Regions from separate parts of the Stenotrophomonas riyadhensis genome, predicted to be linked through region 1. Evidence: predicted binding sites of a transcription regulator. Region 1 holds the regulator's gene; the other holds the start of a gene.

Evidence for each region. Region 1 encodes HrcA, which represses chaperone genes, less so after heat shock. Its sites were predicted from a motif close to TTNGCACTCNNNNNNNNNGAGTGCNAA; they were not measured.
Region 2: SriyCCGPB3_RS19210 (co-chaperone GroES) is a predicted target of HrcA. The motif match lies at 2,518-2,544, and genes of this name have one in related genera.

Annotation. Positions count from the first base shown of each region.
Region 1 covers NZ_CP155568.1:1,808,896-1,817,012, reverse strand. The annotation lists gene SriyCCGPB3_RS08695 (MFS transporter) at 1-684, opposite strand, end outside; gene SriyCCGPB3_RS08690 (AraC family transcriptional regulator) at 757-1,554, shown strand; gene dnaJ (molecular chaperone DnaJ) at 1,655-2,779, opposite strand; gene dnaK (molecular chaperone DnaK) at 2,934-4,859, opposite strand; gene grpE (nucleotide exchange factor GrpE) at 5,042-5,557, opposite strand; gene hrcA (heat-inducible transcriptional repressor HrcA) at 5,621-6,685, opposite strand; gene recN (DNA repair protein RecN) at 6,801-8,117, shown strand, end outside.
Region 2 covers NZ_CP155568.1:4,161,596-4,169,712, forward strand. The annotation lists gene SriyCCGPB3_RS19200 (LysR substrate-binding domain-containing protein) at 1-364, shown strand, start outside; gene groL (chaperonin GroEL) at 453-2,102, opposite strand; gene SriyCCGPB3_RS19210 (co-chaperone GroES) at 2,184-2,471, opposite strand; gene SriyCCGPB3_RS19215 (endonuclease) at 2,829-4,619, shown strand; gene cutA (divalent-cation tolerance protein CutA) at 4,688-5,026, shown strand; gene SriyCCGPB3_RS19225 (protein-disulfide reductase DsbD domain-containing protein) at 5,023-7,407, shown strand; gene SriyCCGPB3_RS19230 (TlpA family protein disulfide reductase) at 7,404-7,967, shown strand.

The DNA of each region.
Region 1 (8,117 bases):
GATCAGCACCAGCAGGATCGCCAGCACCTTGGCCACGGTGCGCGGCGGGTGTCGCGGCGCCATCGCCGCCGTGCTGGCGGGGCGTGGCGCGCCCAGATGCAGCGCGTACCAGCGGCCGACATAGGTCAGCAGGCCGATGCCGATCAGGGCGGCGCCGGCAAACCACGATGCGGCATGCTGGCCATACGGCACGATTACCGCCGCTGCAATCAGCGGGCCGAGCGCGGTGCCGAAATTGCCACCCACCTGGAACACCGACTGCGCGAAGCCGTGACGGCCGCCCGAAGCCAGCCGCGCAATGCGCGAGGCCTCGGGATGGAAGATGGCCGAACCGATGCCGACCATTGCCGCCGCCATCAGCACTACCGCGTAGTTCGGCGCGAAGCCGAGCAGCAGCATGCCGCACAGGGTCGAGGCCATGCCGATCGGCAGCGAGTACGGGGCTGGGCGACGGTCGGTGGCCATGCCGATCAAGGGCTGGAAGATCGAGGCGGTGAGCTGGTAGGTCAGCGTGATCAGGCCGATCTGGGTGAAGCTGAGATTGAAGCCGCCCTTGATCACCGGATAGATGGCCAGGATCAGCGACTGCATCATGTCGTTGACGACATGCGAGGTGGAAATGGCGGCCAGCACGCCGGGGGCCACCGGGCGTGAGGTCGTTGCGGGAGAAGCCAGGGTCGACATGGACACAGTCAGGTTGGGGGCGAGCCACGCATGCTACGGTGGGCTCCTCCTCCCTTCTGCCGCGTTCGGGTCATGGCATATCGCAAAAAGGACAATCCCTGCCCGGTCCGCGAGACTGCGCCGTGGAACGAGGTTCCGGTGCACCGTCCGGTGACCTGCCGCGCCCGCCACTACAAACCCGGCACCCACATCGCGCCCCACCGGCATCGCCGTCACCAGCTGGTGTTCGCCATGTCCGGACTGATGGTGGTGCGTGCGGACGGCGGCCGCTGGGTCGTACCCTCGACCCGCGCGATCTGGGTGCCGGCCGGCATGGCGCATGCGGTGGACTGCATTGCCGAAGTACACATGCGCAGCCTGTACGTGGAGCCGGATTTCGCGCCCCATCTGCCGGACGAAGCGTTCGCGGTGCAGGTAGCGCCGCTGCTGCGCGAACTGCTGCTGGCCGCCAGCCTGATAGAGACCGCACACGAAGAGGACAGCCGGGATGGCCGCGTGGTGCGCCTGCTGCTGGACGAGCTGCACCGCATGGACGTGCTGCCGCTGCACCTGCCCTCGCCCACCGACCCGCGCCTGCAGCGGATCTGCCAGCACATCCAGAAGCATCCTGGCGACGACGCCACCCTGCAGGACTGGGCGCAGGCGCTGCAGGTGGACGTGAAGACCATCCAGCGCCATTTCGCCAGCGAACTGGGCATGACCTTCGGGCAGTGGCGGCAGCAGGCACGGCTGCTGGCCGCCCTGGAGCGACTGGCGGTCGGCGACAAAGTCATCGATGTCGCGCTGGCGATGGGTTACGACAGCCCCAGCGCGTTCACCAGCATGTTCAAGCGGCAGCTGGGGCAGACGCCGGCGGCGTTCTTCCGCTGATCCTTTGAACGGCATCCACGCATGGCCTGGATCTACTGCACCACAAACGACAACGCCGGGCATGGCCCGGCGCTATCGTTCATCGCTTCCGTTGAAAAACTCAGGACGTCATCCGGTCCCAGAAGCCCTTCACGCCATCCATGAAGGTGGCCGACTTCGGCGAATGCTTGCGTGCTTCCTCGCCGACGAAGGTGGCCTCGAACTGCTCCAGCAGCTTGCGCTGCTCGTTGGTGAGGTTGACCGGGGTCTCCACCACCACACGACAGTACAGGTCGCCCTCGCTGCGGCTGCGCACCGAACGTACGCCCTTGCCACGCAGGCGGAACAGCTTGCCGGTCTGGGTCTCGGCCGGGATGCGGATTTCCGCTTCGCCGCCGAGGGTCGCCACGCGCACGGTGTCACCCAGCGCCGCCTGCGAGATGCGGATCGGCACTTCGCAGTGCAGGTCGTCGCCATCGCGCTGGAAGATCGCATGCTCGCGCACGCGCACTTCCACGTACAGGTCACCCGGCGGCGTACCGGCCGGGCCGGCCTCGCCCTCGCCCTGCAGGCGGATGCGGTCGCCGGTATCGACGCCCGCCGGCACCTTCACCGACAGCACCTTGTCTTCCTCGACACGGCCATTGCCGTGGCAGGTCTTGCAGGGCTTGGCGATGATCTGGCCGCGGCCGCCGCAGTTGTGGCAGGCCTGCTGCATGGCGAAGATGCCGCGCTGGATGCGCACCTGGCCGCGGCCATGACACACATTGCAGGTCTCGACCTTGCCGTCCTCCGAGCCACTGCCATCGCAGTCGCCGCACTCGGCCAGGGTCGGGATCTCGATCCGGCGCTCGACGCCGCGCACGGCCTCTTCCAGGTCCAGTTCCATCACGTAGCCGATGTCGGCGCCGCGACGGGCCTGGCGCGGACCACCGCCACCACCGCCAAAGATGTTGCCGAAGATATCGCCGAAGATATCGTTCATGTCCGGGCCGCCCGGACCGCCACCGCCCATGCCGTGCTCGAACGCGGCGTGGCCATGGCTGTCGTACATGCGGCGCTTGTTGCCGTCGGACAGCACTTCGTAGGCTTCCTTGCACTCCTTGAAGGAGGCTTCGGCCGCCGCATCACCCGGGTTGCGGTCCGGGTGGAACTTCATCGCGCAGCGACGGTAGGCCTTCTTCAGCTCGTCGTCGGTGGCAGTGCGGGCAACGCCCAGCACTTCGTAGTAATCGCGCTTGCTCATATCGTGAATCGGGTTCCGGAAAGTCGGGATTCGTCAAAGCGGAAGAGCGGAACCAGGTCCGCTCTTGCGTCGGGCGCCCCGACACGCCGGTGGGCGGTCAGGACCCTGATGCGACAACGGGACGCTGATGGCCAGCGTCCCGTGTCGGTCCGGATCAGGACTTCTTGTCGTCCTTGACTTCGGTGAACTCGGCGTCCACCACGTCATCCTGCGGCTTGCCCGCATTGCCGGCGTCGGCACCCGGGGCGGCACCGCCCTGGTCGGCCGAAGCGGCGGCGAACAGCGACTGGCCGGCTTCTTCCAGTGCCTTCGACTTGGCTTCGATCTGTGCCTTGTCGTCACCCTTCATCGCGGTTTCCAGGTCGGCCAGCGCCGCCTCGACCTTGCCGATGACATCGCCGCCGACCTTGCTGCCGTGCTCGGTGATGGCGCTGCGGGTGCCGTGGATCAGGGCGTCGGCCTGGTTGCGGGCCTGCACCAGCTCCTGGAACTTCTTGTCTTCTTCGCGGTTGGCTTCCGCGTCGGCGACCATGCGTGCGATCTCTTCCTCGGACAGGCCCGAACCGGCCTTGATCTCGACCTTCTGTTCCTTGTTGGTCTTCTTGTCCTTGGCCGACACGTGCAGGATGCCGTTGGCGTCGATGTCGAAGGACACTTCCACCTGCGGCAGGCCGCGCGGGGCCGGTTCGATGCCGGACAGGTCGAACTTGGCCAGCGACTTGTTGAAGCGGGCCTGTTCGCGCTCACCCTGCAGCACGTGCACGGTCACGGCCGACTGGTTGTCCTCGGCGGTGGAGAACACCTGCGAAGCCTTGGTCGGGATGGTGGTGTTCTTCTCGATGATCTTGGTGAACACGCCGCCCATGGTCTCAATACCCAGCGACAGCGGGGTCACGTCCAGCAGCAGCACGTCCTTGACGTCGCCGCCGAGCACGCCGCCCTGGATCGCAGCACCCAGTGCCACGGCTTCGTCCGGGTTGACGTCCTTGCGCGGTTCCTTGCCGAAGAACTCGGTCACCGCCTGCTGCACCTTCGGCATGCGGGTCTGGCCACCGACCAGGATCACTTCGCTGATGTCGCTCGAACGCAGGCCGGCATCGTTCAGGGCGACGCGGCACGGCTCGATCGACTTCTTGATCAGGTCTTCCACCAGCGCTTCCAGCTTGGCGCGGGTCAGCTTGATGTTCAGGTGCTTCGGACCCGAGGCGTCAGCGGTGACGTACGGCAGGTTCACTTCGGTCTGCTGGGCGCTGGACAGCTCGATCTTGGCGCGCTCGGCGGCGTCCTTCAGGCGCTGCAGGGCCAGCGGATCCTTGCGCAGGTCGATGCCCTGGTCCTTGTTGAACTCTTCAACCAGGTACTCGATGACGCGGTTGTCGAAGTCTTCGCCGCCCAGGAAGGTGTCGCCGTTGGTGGCCAGCACTTCGAACTGCTTCTCGCCGTCGACGTTGGCGATCTCGATCACCGAGACGTCGAAGGTGCCGCCGCCCAGGTCGTACACCACGATCTTGCGATCCTTGTTGTCACCCTTGTCCAGGCCATAGGCCAGCGCGGCCGCGGTCGGCTCGTTGATGATGCGCTTGACGTCCAGGCCAGCGATGCGGCCGGCGTCCTTGGTCGCCTGGCGCTGGCTGTCGTTGAAGTAGGCCGGCACGGTGATGACCGCTTCGGTGACCTTCTCACCGAGGAAGTCCTCGGCGGTCTTCTTCATCTTCTCCAGCACCTTGGCCGAGATTTCCTGCGGGGCCATCTTCTTGCCGTCGCTGGTGGCCACCCAGGCGTCGCCATTGTCATGGGCCAGGATGCTGTACGGGACGTGGGCGATGTCCTTCTGCACTTCGGCGTCGGTGAACTTGCGGCCGATCAGGCGCTTCACCGCATAGAAGGTGTTCTTCGGGTTGGTCACGGCCTGACGCTTGGCCGAGGCGCCGACCAGGACTTCGCCGTCCTTGGTGTAGGCGACGATCGACGGGGTGGTGCGATCGCCTTCCGAATTCTCGATGACGCGGGCCTTGCCGCCGTCCATGATCGCCACGCACGAGTTGGTGGTGCCGAGGTCGATACCAATGATCTTGCCCATGGGGGAGACTCCTGAGGATGCTTGTTGGGGTCAGTCCGGCCGCTCGGCCGGTGGATGAATACGATGTGGGGGAGGCTCGTGGAACATTCAAGCCATCTCCCGAACGCTGTGTTCAGCGCCTGGAAAACCTTGCCAGGCATGGCCTGGCACGACCGGGACCGGGCATCGCCCGGCCCGGCCGATCAATCGGCGGCCACCACCACCAGCGCCGGCCGCAGCAGGCGCTCGTTGAGCAGGTAGCCCTTCTGGAACACGGTCACCACGCTGCCCGGGGCGGCGCCCGGGGTCGGCACCTGGCTGATCGCCTGGTGGTGTTCCGGGTTGAACGGCTGGCCGATCGGGTCCAGCAGGACCAGGCCATTGTCGGCGGCGACCTTCAGCAGCTGCTTGTAGGTCAGCTCCAGGCCTTCGCGCAGCGGATGCGGGTCGTCGCCCGCGGCCTTCAGGCCGGCATCCAGGCTGTCGAACACCGGCAGCAGCTCGCCCAGCAGCTTCTCGTTGGCGAACTTGCGGGCCTGCTCGATGTCACGGGCAACGCGCTTGCGCTGGTTCTCGAGGTCGGCGCGCTCACGCAGCGCATCGGCCTTGATCTGCTCGACTTCGGCGCGCAGGCGCTCCACTTCGTCGTTGACGCTGGCGGCGGCGGCCGCATCGGCGGCCGTCTGCTGGGATTCGATATCTGGATGTTCGTGGTTCATGTCTGGGTCCCTGGCGGTCAATCTCCGCCTCCACCCACCCTAGTGTGGGCGGGATGCTGCGTTTCAAGCGTCGGATGTTCCGGGAGTGCGCCCGGCCGGTGAAAAGGCCGCGCCGAGCACATCGGCGGTGGCCTGGACCAGCGGAATCATGCGGTCGTAGGCCATCCGCTTGGGGCCGATCACGCCCAGCACGCCCAGTACCTGGCCATTGGCAGTGTACGGGGCGGTGACCAGCGAGACCCCCTGCAGCGGCATCATCCCGGTCTCTTCGCCGATGAAGATGCGCACGCCCGGGGCCTGGATGGTCCGCTCCAGCAGCTGCAGGATCTCGCGCTTGCTGGAAAACAGCTCGAACAGCTCGCGCAGGCGCTCCAGGTCGGACAGGTCCTGCACCCCCATCAAGCGGGTCTGGCCGGCCACCAGCATGTCGTCAGCGGCCGGCTGCAGGGCCTGCTCGGCCAGTTCGATGCTGTGTGCCAGCAGCTGCTCCAGTTCCGAACGGGCGTCGCGCAGCTCCAGCAGCAGACGGGTGCGGATCTCGGCCATCGGCAGGCCGGCGAAATGGGCATTGAGATAGTTGGCGACCTGCTCCAGCTGGCCCGGCGCGAACTCCTGGCGGGTCTCGATGACGCGGTTCTGCACCTCGTTGTCGGCAAACACCAGGATCGCCAGCACCCGGCGCCCGTCCAGCGCCACGAAATCGATCTGGCGGAACGCGAACTGCTCACGCCGCGGCGCGCTGACCACGCCGACGAAGTGGCTCATCGCCGACAGCAGCTCCGAGGCGCTGCCGAGCAGGGCCTGGGTGCTGCCGCCACTGGCCAGTTCCTGGCGCAACCGGGCCAGCTCGCCCTCGCCCGGCGGCTGCATCTGCAGCAGGCTGTCGACGAACACCCGATAGCCATGCGCGGTCGGGATGCGCCCGGCCGAGGTGTGCGGCGAGGCCAGCAGCCCCAGGTCTTCCAGGTCGCCGAGGATGTTGCGGATGGTGGCCGGGCTGACCTCCAGGCCAGCCACGCGCGCCAGCGTCTGCGAGCCGACCGGCTCACCGTCCTGGATGTAACGCGCAATCAGCGTGCGCAGCAGATGGCGCGCACGCGGGGCAAGCTGGTCGGGAGAACCGTGCATGGAATCAACCTGTGAGACACGGACACTAGATAATGGCGGCGCATCACCTTGGCAAGTCATTGGACCTCCCTCGCCCGCGTGCTAGCGTTGCGCGGCTGCTGATACCCCCTTACCCATGCTCAGACATCTTTCGATCAAGGATTTCGCCGTCGTCCGCGCCACCGAACTGGAGTTCGGGCCAGGCATGACCGTGGTTTCAGGCGAGACCGGCGCCGGCAAGTCGCTGATGGTCGACGCGCTGGGCTTCCTGTCCGGCCTGCGCGCCGACAGCGGCGTGGTCCGCCATGGCGCCGCGCGCGCCGAGCTTTCCGCCGAATTCGCGCTGGACCAGCTGCAGGCCGCGCGCCAGTGGCTGGCCGACAACGAGCTGGACGACGAGGAACAGTGCCAGCTGCGCCGCGTGATCCGCGCCGATGGCGGTTCGCGGGCGTGGATCAATGGCCGCCCGGTGACCCTGGCCCAGCTGGGCGACCTGGCCTCGCTGCTGGTGGAGATCCACGGCCAGCACGAACAGCAGGCCCTGCTGGCACGGCCGTCGCAGCTGGCCCTGCTCGACGCCTACGCCGGCAACGAGGACGAACGCCGCCAGGTGCGCCGCGCCGCTGCGGCCTGGCAGGCCCTGGTCGACGAATCACTGGCGCTGTCGCAACAGGGCGACGTGAGTGACCGGATCGGCTTCCTGGAGCACCAGCTGCGCGAACTGGACCGCGAGGACCTGGAACCGGAGTCGATCGCCGCGCTCGGCGCCAGCCACCGCCGCCAGGCCCATGCCAGCGCCCTGCTGAGCGCCTGCCAGGCGGCCAGCAACCAGCTCAACGGCGACGACGGCAGTTCCGCGCTGGACCTGCTGCAGCAGGTGCGCCACGAGCTGTCGCGCCTGATCGAACATGACCCGCGCCTGGGCGAGGTGGACGGCCTGATCGAGAATGCCTCGATCCAGCTGCACGAAGCCCTGTCGCTGCTGGACCGGGTGCACGACGACCTTGATGCCGACCCGGAGCAGTTCGAGGAGAACGAGCGTCACCTCGGCCGCCTGCATGACCTGGCCCGCAAGCACCGCGTGCCGATGGACGAGCTGGGCGCGCAGCGCGAGCGCATGCATGCCGAAGTGGAACAGCTGCGCGGCGCCGACGAACGCTTGCAGCGCCTGGCCGGCGAGATCGACAAGGCCGCCGCCGCCTGGCGCGTACAGGCCGAGGTGCTGACCGCCAGCCGTCGCAGCGCCGCTGCCGAACTGTCGGCCACCACCACCGGCATCATCGCCGAGCTCGGCATGGGCGGCGGCCAGTTCCTGATCGAGCTGGAGCCACAGGACGCCGGCAAGCCCGATCCGCAGGGTGCCGAACGCGTGGAATTCCTGGTCGCGGCCAACGCCGGCCAGCCGCCGCGCGCCCTGCGCAAGGTCGCCTCGGGCGGCGAACTGTCGCGCATC
Region 2 (8,117 bases), 2.4 Mb from region 1:
GCTGCCGCTGCTGCAGGACGCCGACCGCAGCGACTGGCGGCTGTGGTTCCAGGCACTGGATCTGCCCGTCGATGAACGACTGGAGCGCGGCCCTGCGTTCGATGACGACCTGTTGCTGATCCGCGCGGCGGTGGCCGGGCAAGGCATCGCCCTGGTGCGCGACATCCATGCGGCCGAAGAACTCGCCAATGGCCGGCTGCAGGTGGTGATTGACCAGCCCTGGCCACAGGCCTTTGCCTACTACGCGGTGACGCGTGCGGACGGCGAGGCCAACGCTGCGATACCTGCTTTCATGACCTGGTTGCATGCAGCACTGATGACGCCGCAGGCAGCAGGCACACACACCCTGCAGGACGCAGGATGAGCCGCTCGGAAAGCGATGCCATTGCAGCCGGCCACAAAAAAACCCCGCCTTGCGGCGGGGTTTTTCATTGCGGGGCGAACGTGGGGACTTAGAAGTCCATGCCGCCCATGCCACCCATGCCGCCCATGCCACCGGCGCCACCCATGGCCGGCTCGTCCTTCTTCGGAGCTTCGGCAACCATGGCTTCGGTGGTGATCATCAGGCCAGCGATCGAGGCCGCGTTCTGCAGCGCCGAACGGGTCACCTTGGTCGGGTCCAGGATGCCGAACTGCAGCATGTCGCCGAACTCGCCGGTGGCGGCGTTGTAGCCGAAGCTGCCGGTGCCTTCCTTGACCTTGTTGATGATGACCGACGGCTCTTCACCGGCGTTGGCCACGATTTCGCGCAGCGGGGCTTCCATCGCGCGCAGGGCGATCTGGATGCCGTGGTTCTGGTCTTCGTTGGCACCCTTCAGGCCGGCCAGTGCGGTGACCGCACGGACCAGGGCCACGCCGCCGCCCGGGACCACGCCTTCTTCAACGGCTGCACGGGTAGCGTGCAGGGCGTCGTCGACGCGATCCTTCTTTTCCTTCATTTCGATTTCGGTCGAAGCACCGACCTTGATCACGGCAACGCCGCCGGCCAGCTTGGCCACGCGTTCCTGCAGCTTCTCGCGGTCGTAATCCGAGGAGGTGTCCTGGATCTGGGTCTTGATCTGGCCGACGCGTGCGTCGACGGCAGCCTTGTCACCCACGCCATCGATGATGGTGGTGTTCTCCTTGGAGACCTGCACCTTCTTGGCGCGGCCCAGGTCCTTGATGGTGGCCTTTTCCAGCGACAGGCCAACTTCTTCGGAGATCACGGTGCCGCCGGTCAGCACGGCCATGTCTTCCAGCATCGCCTTGCGACGGTCGCCGAAGCCCGGAGCCTTGACGGCCACGACCTTGACGATGCCACGGATGGTGTTGACGACCAGGGTGGCCAGCGCTTCGCCTTCGACTTCTTCGGCAACGATCAGCAGCGGCTTGCCGGCCTTGGCGACGCCTTCCAGCACCGGCAGCAGGTCACGGACGTTGGAGATCTTCTTGTCGTGCAGCAGGATGAACGGGTCATCCAGGTCAGCGGTCTGCGACTGCTGGTTGTTGATGAAGTACGGGGACAGGTAGCCGCGGTCGAACTGCATGCCCTTGACCACGTCCAGCTCGTTGTCCAGGCCCGAGCCTTCTTCAACGGTGATCACGCCTTCCTTGCCGACTTCCTTCATCGCGTCAGCGATGATCTGGCCGATCGACTCGTCCGAGTTGGCCGAGATGGTACCGACCTGGGCGATCGCCTTGTCGTCGGCGGTCGGCTTGGAGATGTTCTTCAGCTCGGAGACGGCGGCCACGACGGCCTTGTCGATACCGCGCTTCAGGTCCATCGGGTTCATGCCGGCGGCCACGGCCTTGGCACCTTCGCGGATCAGGGCCTGGGCCAGCACGGTGGCGGTGGTGGTGCCGTCGCCAGCGTCGTCGTTGGTGCGGGAAGCGACTTCCTTCACCATCTGCGCGCCCATGTTCTCGAACTTGTCAGCCAGTTCGATTTCCTTGGCGACGGAAACGCCGTCCTTGGTGATGGTCGGAGCACCGAAGCTCTTTTCCAGCACGACGTTGCGGCCCTTCGGGCCCAGGGTGGCCTTGACGGCATTGGCAAGAACGTTGACGCCGCGCACCATGCGCGAACGGGCGTCTTCACCGAAACGAATATCCTTGGCAGCCATTGCAATTACCTCATTGGTAGCGCCGGACCGGGCCCGGCGGCTGGGATTTGGGGATCAGGTTGAAGCAGGTCGCGCCGGGGCTCAGCCGATGACGGCGAGCACGTCGTCTTCGCGCAGGACCTTGTACTCGACGCCTTCGCTCTTGTACGAGCTGCCGGCGTACTGGCCGTAGATGACCTTGTCGCCGACCTTCAGCGACGGAGCGCGCACGCTGCCGTTGTCCAGCGGCTTGCCCGGGCCGACGGCCACGACTTCACCCTTGGTGGACTTTTCCTTGGCCGAATCCGGAATGACGATGCCACCGGCGGAGATTTCGTCGGCTTCGATCGGCTTGACCACAACGCGGTCGTGCAGCGGCTTGATGCTCATGAGAGACCTCTTAAGTTATTGATTGGTCTGAAAAAGTCTGGCGATGTTAGCACTCACCCCAGGTGACTGCCAGCATTGCTCGCGAAAAAGCCCGATGAATCGGGAGCAGGACAGAGATGGAGCTGGCCCCGGACCTTTCAAGGCCGCTCGCGGAAAAAATTTCACTGCCCCGGGCCCGCTCGATCCGCGCCGGTGTGAAGGCCTGGAGGCCGGTGCAACGCGGCAACCCTGTCGCTGGAACCCTCGACTTTTGGTGACTGGCGTCGCACTGTCAGATATCTGACGTTCATTTACGACAAAGTGTCACTGGATCGGCCTTAGGCTCGGCCGCGCATTCCCAATCACAAGGAGTAGTCGATGCGATTGCTGTCCCCGCTTGCCGCCGCCTGCCTGCTGGCGCTGGCCGCCGCGCCGGCCCAGGCCGAGGTCTTCATCAACGAACTGCACTACGACGACAGCACCGCCGCCGGTGACGTCGGCGAAGCGATCGAGGTCGTGGCCACTGCCGGTGAGGACCTGTCCGGCTACCGCCTGTATCTGTACAACGGCGCCAACGCCTCGGCCGCGGTGGTCTACGCCAACAACCCGGTCCCGGCAGGCACCGCCGCCGGCTGCGGCAGCGCGACCATCGCCGTGGTCAGTTACCCGACCAACGGCATCCAGAACGGCCCCAACGACGGCATCGCCCTGGTCGATGCCAGCGGCAAGGTGGTGCAGTTCCTCAGCTACGAGGGCGCCATCACCGCCTCCGGTGGCCCCGCCGCCGGCATGACCAGCCAGAACATTCCGGTAGCCGAGACCAACAGCACGGCGCCGGGCACCTCGCTGCAGCTGACCGGCAGCGGCAGCCAGTACGCCCACTTCACCTGGGCCGAGTCGGCCAAACAGACATTCGGCAGCTGCAACAACGGCCAGACCTTCAGCGGTGGCGGCACCCCGGGCCCGAACACGCCGCCGTCAGTGTCCACCACCACCCCGGCGCAGGGCAGCAGCACCTTCCCGGCCGCGGCCGATCTGGAAGTGGTGTTCAGCGAAACGGTGAACCTGGCCAGTGGTGCGTTCGCCCTGAGCTGCGGCACCTCCGGCAGCGTACCGCTGACCTACCCGGCCAGCGGCCGCAGCGTGAAACTGTCCACCAACACCGCGCTGGTGGCCGGTGAAGCCTGCCGCTTCGACATCCGCGCCGCGCGCATCACCGACCTGCAGGGCGCACACCCCGCCGCCGACAGCCGCATCGCCTTCACCGTGGCCAGCACCGGCGGCAATCCGGACCCCGGCAACCCGGGCGTGCCGGCCGGGTACTACTCCAAGGTCAATACCAGCAGCCCCAGCCAGCTGCGCTGCTCGCTGCACGCGACCATCAAGGGCCACACCGCCTACCCGTACAGCGGCTCGGGCACCAGCACCTGGACCATCCTGGAAATCGCCGACGAGGATCCGAACAACAGCGGCAGGATCCTGGATGCGTACCGCAACCGCAGCTACGCCAAGGTGACCGATCGCGCCGGCAGTGGCAGTGGCCTGAAGTACAACCGCGAGCACACCTGGCCGAACTCGCTGGGCTTTGCCAGCACCACCGGCGACAAGGGCCTGCCGTACGCGCCGTACACCGACACCCACATGCTGTACCTGACCGACGCGCAGTGGAACGCCGACCGTGGCAACAAGCCGTTCGGCAAGTGCGATGCGAGCTGCGGCGAACGCGCCACCGAGGCCAACAACGGCCAGGGCGGCGGCAGCGGCGGCTACCCGGGCAACTCCAACTGGGTGCGCACGCCGGACGGCAACACCGGTACCTTCGAGGTGTGGGGCAAGCGCAAGGGCGACATGGCGCGTGCGGTGATGTACATGGCGATCCGCTACGAGGGCGGCAAGGATGCGGCCACCGGCCAGTCCGAGCCGGACCTGGAGCTGACCGACGACCGCAGCAGGATCGTCAAGACCAGCAGTTCGCCGGCCTACATGGGCCTGCTGTCAACGCTGATCGACTGGCACCTGTCCGATCCGCCGGATGATGCCGAGCGTGCGCGCAATGACGTGGTCTACAGCTTCCAGGGCAACCGCAACCCGTTCATCGACCACCCCGAGTGGGCGACCCCGGCCCTGTTCACCTCGGCCAAGCCGGCCACCTGCCAGCTGGCCAACTGACCGCGCAACGCAGCGGTCCACTGCCGCCGCCGGGCCCTGACCCGGCGGCGGCCCTATACTCGACGGTCATGTCGACCGTCGATCCCGTCCTGCTGCTGTTGACCACCTGCCCGGACCGGGCCAGTGCCGAGCGCATCGCGCACGCGCTGGTCGGCGAGCGCCTGGCCGCGTGCGTGACCCGCCTCGATGGCGCGCAGTCGACCTACCGCTGGCAGGGCGAGGTGACCACCGACGCCGAGCTGCAGCTGCTGGTGAAAACCACCGCGAGTCGCGTCGATGACGCGATTGCCCGGATCGTCGAACTGCATCCGTATGAACTCCCGGAGTGCATTGCGGTCGAAACCCGGGCCGGCCTGCCGGCGTATCTGGACTGGATCCGGGCACAGACCCGGGAGGACACTGATTGAAGACTCTGTTTGCGCGTGGCGCCGCCCTGTGCGCCCTGTTGTGGCTCTCGCTGCCGGCGTTCGCCCTGGATGAGAAAGACCTGCTGCCGGTGGACCAGGCGTTCGCACTGACCGCGACCGCCGCCGAGCGTGGCCAGGTGCAACTGCAGTTCAAGATCGCACCGGGCTATTACCTGTATCGCCACCGCACCAGCGTCAAGGCGGATCCGGCCTTCAATGCCGGCGCGCTGCAGATGCCCAAGGGCGACAAGCACCACGACGATTTCTTCGGCGAAGTCGAAACCTATCGCGAACGCCTGCAGGCCACCCTGCCCGGCACGCCGACCGACGCCGCCGGCACCATCAGCCTGGAAGTGCGTTACCAGGGCTGCGCCGATGCCGGTGTCTGCTACCCGCCGCAGAAGCGCGTGGTGCAGGTCACCCTGCCCGGTGCCGGTGCACAGGCCAACGCCCCGGCTGCACGCACCGGTGCGGCCAGCCCGTTCAACAACCCGCTGGCCGGTGCCGGCAACAGCGGCGGCCTGCGCCTGCCGGGTGCGGCCAGCAACAGCCAGGCGCTGCCGCTGCCGTCGGAGCAGGCGTTCGGCTTCGACGCCATCGCCAGCGACGGCAATACCCTGCTGCTGCGCTTCAGCCCGGCACCGGGCTACTACCTGTATCGCGACCGCACCTCGCTGAAGCTGGAAGGCAGCACCGGTGTGCTGGCCGACAAGCCGCGCTGGCCGGCCGCGCAGTCGCATCGCGACGAGCACTTCGGCGATGTCTCGGTCTACTTCAACCAGGTGGAAGTGCCGCTGCCGCTGCGCCGCTCCGTCGCCGCTGCGGTCGACAGCACCCTGGTGGTGACCTTCCAGGGCTGCCAGACCGATGGCATCTGCTACCCGCCGATGACCCGCCGGGTGAAGCTGTCGATCCCTGCCGGCAAGATCAGCGCCAGTGCCGATCAGGCGCCACCGCGCAACGAGGTGATCAGCCCGCTACCCGCTGCCAGTGGCGCACCGCGCGAAGCCGCCAACGGCGCCCCGTTGCGCCTGCTGCCGACCGTGCCCAACGATGGTGCAGCGGCCCCGGCAACCGTCGGCAGTGAAGGCGCAGGCAATGAATTCGCCCCCGACGCGCGCGGTGACAACGCGCTGCGCACGCGACCGCCGGTGACCACGCCGAATCCGGACCGCTCGTTCGTCTGGGTGCTGCTGCTGGCGCTGGCCGGTGGCCTGGTGTTGAACCTGATGCCCTGCGTGCTGCCGATCCTCTCGCTGAAGGTCCTGAGCCTGGCGCAGAGTGGCGAAAGCCCGCAGCGCGCGCGCAGCCACGCCCTCTGGTACACGCTGGGCGTGCTGGTCGCGTTCGCGGTGATCGGTGCGTTGATGGTTGGCCTGCGCGCGATCGGCAACGCCGTCGGCATCGGCTTCCAGCTGCAGCACCCGGGCGTGGTGGCGGCGCTGGCCTACATCATGTTCGCGGTGGGCCTGAGTCTGTCCGGCGTGTTCACCCTCGGCGGCGGCATCGGCAACCTCGGCCAGTCGCTGGCCAGCCGCAGTGGCCCGGCCGGTGATTTCTTCACCGGTGCGTTGGCCTGCGTGGTCGGCAGTGCCTGCGTCGGCCCGTTCATGGGCGGCGCGATTGCCTACGCGTTCATTGCCCCGCCGCTGAAGGCGATGACCGTGTTCCTGTTCCTCGGCCTGGGCCTGGCGCTGCCGTTCCTGCTGATCGGCTTCGTGCCGGCGCTGGCACGCCGCCTGCCCAAGCCGGGCCCGTGGATGGAAACGCTCAAGCACGTGCTGGCCTTCCCGATGTATGCCACCGTGCTGTGGCTGCTGTGGGTGCTGGGCAAGCAGCGCGGCGTGGACGGCATGGCGCTGGTACTGGGTGGCCTGCTGCTGCTGGCCTTCGGCCTGTGGCTGTTTGAACGCAACCGCTGGACCGGCTCGCGCGCCGTCACCCTGCTCGGCGTACTGCTGGCGATCGGTGCACTGGTCCCCGCCTGGGGCGTGACCCAGCTGGCAGCGCCGGCGCGTGCCGCACAGGCCGCCAGCGACAACGTGGTGGAGTATTCGCCGCAGTTGCTGGACCGCCTGCGTGCCGACAACCGCGTGGTGTTCGTGAACATGACCGCCGACTGGTGCGTGAGCTGCAAGGCCAACGAGCGCGCCGTGCTGTCGCGGCCGGAGTTCAAGGAACTGCTGAAGCGCACCAACGCGGTGTACATGCGCGGTGACTACACCAATGTGGACCCGCAGATCACCACGTTCCTGGAAGAGCACAAGGCCGTGGGCGTGCCGCTGTACGTGGTGTACGGCCCCGGCGCACCGCCGACCGTGCTGCCGACCCTGCTGACCCAGGCGGTGGTCGAGGAAGCGCTGCTGCGCACCGCACGATGAAGTGGCAACGGCCAGCGCTGCTGTGGACAGCGGTGCTGGCCGCCGGCCTTGGCCTGTGGGCCGGGCATCGGCTGGCACCAGCACCAGCGGCATCCGACACACCGCCTGCCGCGTCCCCTGCTGCCGCCGCGACGCCTGCACTGCAGGTGGGCGACCTGCTGCCGGCGCTGACGCTGCCGGATCTCGATGACCGACCGCTGGACCTGCGCCAGCGCTTCGCCGGCCGCCCCCTGCTGATCAACGTCTGGGCCAGCTGGTGCGCGCCCTGCGTGGAAGAAATGCCCGAGCTGGCCCGCTTCGCCCGCGGCCAGGGCGACAATGGTGTGCAGGTTCTTGGCCTGGCGCTGGATACCCCGGAGGACGTGCGTGGCTTCCTGCAACGGGTGCCGGTGGGCTACCCGATCGTGATCGAGACACCCGGGCCGCGCGATGCCAGCGTGCAGCTGGGCAATACCCAGGGCCTGCTGCCCTACAGCGTGCTGTTCGATGCACAGGGGCGGCTGGTGAAGGCGAAGCTGGGACCGTTCGCCCACGGCGAGATCGACCGCTGGGTGAAGTGAGGGTGTTTTTTGCAGGGCTTGCAGCCCTGCACCCTGCTCAATGCAACGGCAACGGCAACGGCAACAACCAAAGCCAAAGCGGGCATTCCGTGGGATGGCGGGGCACTGTGGGTGGTCAGGACACGCCGTAAACCCGTCCATGGGGGCTCG